DNA from 2 places in the Enterococcus faecium genome. Region 2 is predicted to be linked to the other one. Evidence: predicted binding sites of a transcription regulator. Region 2 holds the regulator's gene; the other holds the start of a gene.
The links. Region 2 encodes LexA, which represses DNA repair genes until DNA is damaged. Its sites were predicted from a motif close to CNAACANNTGTTNG; they were not measured.

Region 1 (3,805 bases), 940 kb from region 2:
TTCTAATCAAAGACGGCGTCATCAACATGACAGAGTTGACAAATAACCATATCGAGATGGAGCAGTTGCGAGCAATCTTAAGACAGCAAGAATGCTTTTCTCTTGAAAATGCCAAACATGTTATCCTAGAGAATGCCGGTCAAATGAGTGTATTGAAAAAATCAGATGAAGACAAAGCTTTATCGATCCTGCTTGTAGATGAAGGGCAAATTCAGCATAAAGTGCTTCAGTCCAATCAATTGACTGAAGCATGGCTTATGGAGAACTTGAAGAAAGAAGGCTATGCAGATGTAAAACAGCTGATTTATGTTGAATGGTCAGAAGAAAAAGGGCTCTACATACTAAATAAAGAAGACGTCATGCATGAATCTTACCGAATAGATGGATAGATAGACAGAGGTTGTGAAATCAGCGCCTTGGCTTGTTACTCAAAACTAAGCGACTTTTTCACAACCTCTGATATCTAATATACGTTGTTCCAGAAGTTGCTTCTTCGAAAAATAAGCCAAAATTCCACAAAAATTTAAGAAGCAATTTTCGAAAAATCCTTTCTTATTTTTTGAAGTTGATCACTTCTGTCACAACCTCTCATGTCACAAACCATTTTTTTGTTTCCTTTAACTCAATATACCGTACGTCTTCCCACAATATCGGCTGATGGTCAATCATAAAGTAATCTTCATAGGCTTCACCAATGAAGTGCCCTTCGACCTCATCCAAGAGTCTTCCAAATTCATCTTTTAAATTGAGCTGAATGATTACTGCTTTACGAGATAAAAAGGCTTCTGTCAGTATACTATCGATTTCTTGCAATGTCATTTGTTGTTTAGGAAGAGGCTGTTTGCGTGCTTCTTCTTCATTTTTTTTGATACCGTTGACTAGTTCTTCCATCGCAAAAGCAGTCCCCCATTTTAATCCAAATGGCCGATCTCGATACTCGTTATAGTCAATGAATTTTTTTGCTGTCCGTCTCATCTTTTCCACCTTCTAATCCACTCATACCACCTGCATGCCCGCCAACGAGAGAACTACGTGCGATGGCGCGTCCTCCTTGCAAGAGACTATGCGCATGGATGATTGATTGAAAGCCGTATTTTTTTCTAATCGTATCGACAACAAAATCAACTTTCGCTTCATTTATCTGCTTTTCAGGATCTTCAAAAAGGTTAAGCTGTAAACCTGTCGCGTATACGAGGTCGGAACAGTTCACGCCTACACGCCGAATATCCTGGTAGTGGTAATGCTGGTGGAAAATGGTCAATAAAGCATCTGCTAGATCTCTGCTAGCATTTGTCGCTTCGATTTTCATTTGCTGGTGAAACCCGGTCTTGCCATTTGGATCAAGATAGCCTAAAGAGTATCCTACCCATAAGCTGACTACTTGTGTTTTTGCTGCAGATCGTCTCAAGCGAGTGCCGACTTGGTCGGCCATTTCTTTGATAACGATCTCGATTTCTTCTCGTCTTGTATAATCTCTATCTAGGATTTGACTATTTCCGATACTTTTTGATTTTGGTGTATATTCTTGTCCCAAAAAACTTCGATCGATGCCCCAAGCATGGGCATAAAGCTGAGTACCGATGACCCCTAGCTTGCTTTTCAAGTGATAATAATCCGCGTGAGCTAAATCATAAACAGAATGTATACCCATTTGTTTCAGACGTTTTGCTGTTCGTTTGCCGATTCCCCAAAAGTCAGTGATATCTGAGATTTTCCATAACTTTTCTGGTACATCTTCATAACGCCATTCAGCAAACATTTGCTTTCCGTCTTTTGAGCCATTGTCTAAGGCTAGTTTAGCAAGTAGCGGGTTATCGCCAATTCCTATAGTCGTGTAGATTCCGGTCTGCTCAAACACATCTTTATGGATCAGTTTAGCCATGTCGTACGCATTTGTTTTACCAAAGAGTGCCATGCTATTTGTTACATCAAGGAAGCTTTCATCGACGGAATAGACATGATGGTTCGCTTCGTCTGCATATTTTTTATAGATAGAATTGATTTCTCTGTTCTTTTCCATATAATAGGCCATCCTTGGGGCAACAATATATAAATCACTTGGATAGGGGAAGGGAAGATCTCTGGCACGGCTGATATTGGTGATGCCGTAAGCTTTTTTTGCTGCAGGACTGGAAGCCAAGATTAATCCGCTACCCCGTGTTTCTGTCGAATCGGACGGATAGGACATGACTACTAATTTAGTTGTAAGGGGATCAAGATCCTTTTCAACGCACTCTACGGAGGCGTAAAAAGATTTGCAGTCAATACATAAAATATCTCTTGAAGGTTCTTTTTCATAAACAAATACCGGATTTTGATTCGCCCACATAACAATCACCTCTTCAACACAATTAGAACACACGTTCTCTTTCCGTGTCAATAAAAAACAGCAATTTTCAAATACGAGCAAAAGGCTCACATTTGGAAATTGCTGAGAGGTTATTTTTATCTATTTGTTTTTAGCTGAGATCGTTGATTTTTTTATCAAACATGAACAGCTTCTGGATCGATCTTTGTTGTCCCATTTCCAATGTGTGCAACATAAAATTCCGGAGCATAGCCGACAACTTTCATGTATTCATCATAGACATTGTTTTTGAAGGCAGGTATATTTTCTTCTTTGACAAGAGCAATCGCACAGCCACCAAATCCAGCTCCTGTCATTCGTGCACCTAAGACACCTTCTTGTTTTTGAGCAGCATCTACTAGTGTATCTAATTCGATCCCAGTTACTTCATAATCATAGCGAAGAGAGTGGTGAGAATCATTTAACAGTTGACCAAATGCTTCTAAGTTCCCAGCTTCTAATTCAGCTTTTGCCTTCAAAGTCCGCTGATTTTCAGAAACGGCATGGCGAGCTCTGCGTATCAATGTATCATCGCCGATTTGGTCAATAGTTGATTCAAATTCTTCTTCATCTAAGTCTCCTAAAGAAGAGATAGGCAAAGTTTTTTGCAAACGTGCCAAGGCTTCTTCGCATTCGCTACGGCGTTCATTGTATTTTGAATCTGCCAATTCCCGCCGCTTATTCGTATTCATGATGACGATTGCATAACCATCTAGTTTCACTGGAACCATTTCGTATTTCAGCGTATTTGTATCTAATAAGATTGCATGATCTAGCTCACCGAAGCCGATGGCAAACTGATCCATGATACCTGAATTGACACCGATGAATTCATTTTCTACTTTTTTACCTGTTTGGACTAGTTCCAAGCGATCTGTTTTTAAATCAAACAGATCTTCTAATACAACACCTACTAATAATTCTAATGAAGCGCTACTGGAAAGTCCTGCACCATTAGGGATTGTTCCTTCCACTAACAACTCAAACCCATGATCGATTGAGTGTCCAGCTTCTTTTAATTTAAGGACCATTCCTTTTACGTAATTTGCCCAGTTTGCTTTTTTATCATATTCTAGCTCATCTAAAGTAAAACTAATGACACCGATATCGTCAAAGTTTGTGGAATAAACTAATATTTTATTATCGTCTCGAGGTGCTGCTACACCTTGCGTTCCATAAGTGATGGAAGCGGGGAAGACATGGCCTCCATTGTAATCTGTGTGTTCACCAATCAAATTGATGCGTCCTGGTGAGAAGTATTGTGTAGTTTTTTTAGGTCCGAATGTTTCGGCAAATTTTGTGTTTAAGCTTCTTTTGATTTCCATGATGAGTTATTCCTTTCTTGTTTTGATTTTGAATTCTGTCACTGTTTCAAATACTGATCCGGCTTTTAAATGAATCGAACCAAATGCTGAGAAGCGCTCTGCACCTGGAGCTGTTTGAGTCTCAAATGTGATG
Region 2 (3,805 bases):
TATGTTGGATTGCTGCTAAACGAACTGCTGGTCTTAGATAATCGACAAAGACAAAGAATGTTCCACCGTAGATACGAGTTCCGCCATGAAGTTGGATACCATTCATAGCCGAAGCCATTGCAAATTCGCGGACACCGAACCAGATGTTGCGTCCTTCATAATGTTCAGGAGTGAAATCTTTATCTGCAGCCACCATTGTATTATTGGAACCTGACAAGTCCGCTGAACCACCCCAGAAGCTTGGTATAGCTTTCGATAATTCTTGGATGACTTCTTTACTTGAAACACGGCTTGCTTGACTGCTTCCAACTTCATAAGTTGGCAATTCTGCATCCCAGTTTTCTGGTAGTTTGCCATCAAAAGCATCTTCAAATTGTTGTGCTAATTCAGGATAAGCTTTTTTATAATTGGCAAACATTTCATTCCATGCATCTTCAGCTTTTTGTCCTTCTTCTATCATCGTTTGATGGAAGCGGGCAGCTACTTCTTCTGGAACAGTGAAATCTGGATACTCCCAACCATAAACTTCTTTAGCCATCTTGATGCCATCTTCACCAAGAGGAGCACCATGAACAGCAGATGTTCCTTCTTTAGGAGCACCATAGCCGATGACTGTTTTTACTTCGATCAATGTTGGTTTGTCTGTTTCAGCTTTTGCTTCTTCAATCGCTTTAGAGATTGCTTCTAGGTCATTTCCGTCTTTCACTAAGATATGTTGCCAGCCATATGCTTCATAGCGAGCACCAACGTTTTCTGTGAAAGCTTTTGAAGTTGGACCGTCTAGTGAAATATCGTTTGAATCGTATAAAACGATCAATTTCCCTAGTTTCATATGACCTGCCATCGAACTTGCTTCTTGAGATACCCCTTCCATCAAGTCTCCGTCACCGCATATTGCATACGTATAGTGATCCATCACATTAAAGTTTTCTTTGTTATACGTTGCTGCAAGGTGCGCTTCTGCCATTGCCATACCGACAGCCATTGCAATCCCTTGTCCTAATGGCCCTGTAGTGGCTTCTACACCATCTGTATGATGTACTTCAGGATGTCCTGGTGTTTTAGAATCCCATTGACGGAATTGTTTCAAATCATCGATTGTCACTTGATAGCCAGCTAAATGAAGCAAGCTATACAACATTGCTGACCCATGTCCTGCCGAAAGAACGAAACGGTCGCGGTCAGCCCAGTTTTTTGATGTCGTTGGATTTACTTTCAGGTGTTTTGTCCATAACGCATATGCCATAGGTGCTGCGCCCATCGGCAATCCAGGATGTCCTGAGTTTGCTTTTTGGACTGCTTCAATACTTAATGTACGAATTGTGTTAACGCCAAGTTGGTCAATTTTGTCAAACAAAATAACCCCTCCTATTAATTTAGGTTTTTTTTACCTTTATTTCTTACACTTTCATTCTATAAGATGTCACACGAAAAAGCAATCTTTTTCAGTATTTTTTACTAAAAGTTGTCATTTCGGTTGTGTAAGCCTTTTTTCTTTTGGATTTCTTTTAATTTTTCCGGGGTCACGTCATTGCCCTCAGGATCGACGACTTTCATTCCTTCGATATGATGACGCATACCGGAACGAAAAGCTTCCAAATACTCTTTGCGTAAGTTGATTTGTTCTTGTTCTTCGGCTTTTGAGAGACCATTTTCCTTCTTTTTACGTGCAAGTTCATTGATCCGCTCTATTTTTTCAGGTGACAGCATGCTCAGCCCTCCTTTTACTCTCCTTCATATTATATAAAAACTGAAAAAAAAACAACTAGATAAACTAAATAAAATACGAACATTCGTTTGATTTAGCGCTTTTTATATGGTACTATCTATTTATCAAGTGAAAGAAGGTGTACCTTGTGGCCCGACAAACTGAATCAAGACAAATCGAAGTCTTACGATATATCCATGAACAAGTAACCCAAAAAGGATACCCGCCAACTGTCCGTGAAATCGGGGAAGCTGTTCAGCTTTCTTCTACTTCTACTGTTCACGGTCATCTTGCACGGCTTGAAAAAAAAGGGTTTATCCAAAGAGATCCGACGAAACCTCGTGCAATCGAGTTGACAAAACAAGGTTTAGAAAAGATTGGGATTCGTCCAACAACTATTCCAGTACTTGGCGTCGTAACAGCTGGAGAACCCATTTTAGCAGTAGAGGATGCTTCAGACTTCTTTCCAATCCCTCCTAATCTTTCTTCCGAAGAAGGCAGTCTCTTTATGCTGACAATTCGTGGAGATAGTATGATCAATGCTGGGATCTTGGATGGTGACAACGTGATCGTTCGGAAGCAAGAAACTGCTCAAAATGGCGATATTGTCATTGCAATGACTGCCGAGGACGAAGCGACTTGCAAACGATTCTATAAAGAAAAAAACTTTTTCCGTCTGCAGCCTGAAAACGACTTGCTCGAACCAATCATCTTAGATCAAGTATCTATATTAGGACGAGTAGTAGGACTTTATCGTAGTCATATCTATTAATTGCTACTAATAAAAGAAAACTTTTTAAAAAGAGTTTGAGACGATGGTCTCAAACTCTTTTTTCGCCCGGGTTCTTCTTCTTTCAAATTTTTATCACTTCCCTCTTTACAAACCGAACAAATATTCGTATACTAAATATACGAACAATTGTTCGCATAAATTAACGAGGTGAGAATTCATGAAATCAATGAGACGTCTTGGCTTAGTATTAACTGTTTTGTTTTTAGGTATTATTATTGGTAATTTCGGCATACGTCCAGCTTTACTTGTGTTTGTTCCGTTATTTACTTTGTGGTTCATGTTGTGGGATGAAAAGAAGTACCGTCAATCTGAGCGGCGCAGAATTCATGAAGATCATTTCTATCATGAGCCCTACTACAGATCCAGGCAATCATAATAAGGATTGACTGCTAATTATTCAAAAGACAAGAAGTTAAACTTTTACGGGGGTGTGACAAAAAATCGGTCACATCCTTTTTTCGAATAAACGGTGTTCTAAAGCCATTTTTTCGGTATTAAGTCAAATTGCGGAAAAAGTGATTTTTTAAACTTCTACTGGTCTTTGCTTGTTTCCATTTATAAAAAAATAGCGACCCTCAAAAGTCAGATAGAGAATCTGACTTTTGAGGGTCGCTTTAAAATCGCTTCTTTAAGAATAACATCAAGAATAGCTTCTTTTTTCTGCTTAATATTCCATTAATGTAATGATGTCATATCCTTTGATTTTGTCGCGTCCATGGAGATCCATCAATTCGATCAAAAATGCGCAGCCTACGACTACACCGCCTAATTGTTCGATCAGTTCGATCGTCGCTTTGATTGTTCCTCCAGTAGCTAGCAAATCGTCACAAATCAGCACACGTTGACCTGGTTTAATGGCATCCTTATGCAATGTCAATGTATCTGTTCCATATTCTAATCCATAAGTCACTTCGATGGTTTCTCGAGGTAACTTCCCTTTTTTGCGGACTGGGGCAAAACCGACTCCTAACTCATAAGCAACAGGACATCCTACGATGAATCCACGGGCTTCTGGCCCAACTACCATATCAATTCGTTTTTCTTTTGCATAATTTACGATTTGTTTAGTAGCTTCCCGATAAGCGTCACCATCTGCCATCAGTGGGGAAATATCTCGAAACACAATTCCTTTTGACGGATAGTCGGGAATACTGGCAATATAATCTTTTAAATCCACTCTTTGTTTCCTCCTAGGTTGTTAACCATTTCTTTATGGTAGGAATATCGCTCAAAAGCAAAAATTCCTCAACTTTGATTTTATTGAGCCGCCGCTGGTATAATCTGCTCTCAGTCAAAGGATGACT

Region 1: PYW34_RS02130 (Y-family DNA polymerase) is a predicted target of LexA. The motif match lies at 2,354-2,367, and genes of this name have one in related genera.

What each region holds. Positions count from the first base shown of each region.
Region 1 covers NZ_CP118955.1:448,693-452,497, forward strand. The annotation lists partial or broken gene PYW34_RS02120 (DUF421 domain-containing protein) at 1-389, shown strand, start outside; gene PYW34_RS02125 (hypothetical protein) at 589-975, opposite strand; gene PYW34_RS02130 (Y-family DNA polymerase) at 947-2,329, opposite strand; gene PYW34_RS02135 (galactokinase) at 2,485-3,672, opposite strand; gene PYW34_RS02140 (aldose epimerase family protein) at 3,679-3,805, opposite strand, start outside.
Region 2 covers NZ_CP118955.1:1,385,531-1,389,335, forward strand. The annotation lists gene tkt (transketolase) at 1-1,357, opposite strand, end outside; gene PYW34_RS06730 (DUF896 family protein) at 1,459-1,710, opposite strand; gene lexA (transcriptional repressor LexA) at 1,857-2,480, shown strand; gene PYW34_RS06740 (hypothetical protein) at 2,659-2,877, shown strand; gene PYW34_RS06745 (adenine phosphoribosyltransferase) at 3,166-3,678, opposite strand; gene recJ (single-stranded-DNA-specific exonuclease RecJ) at 3,692-3,805, opposite strand, start outside.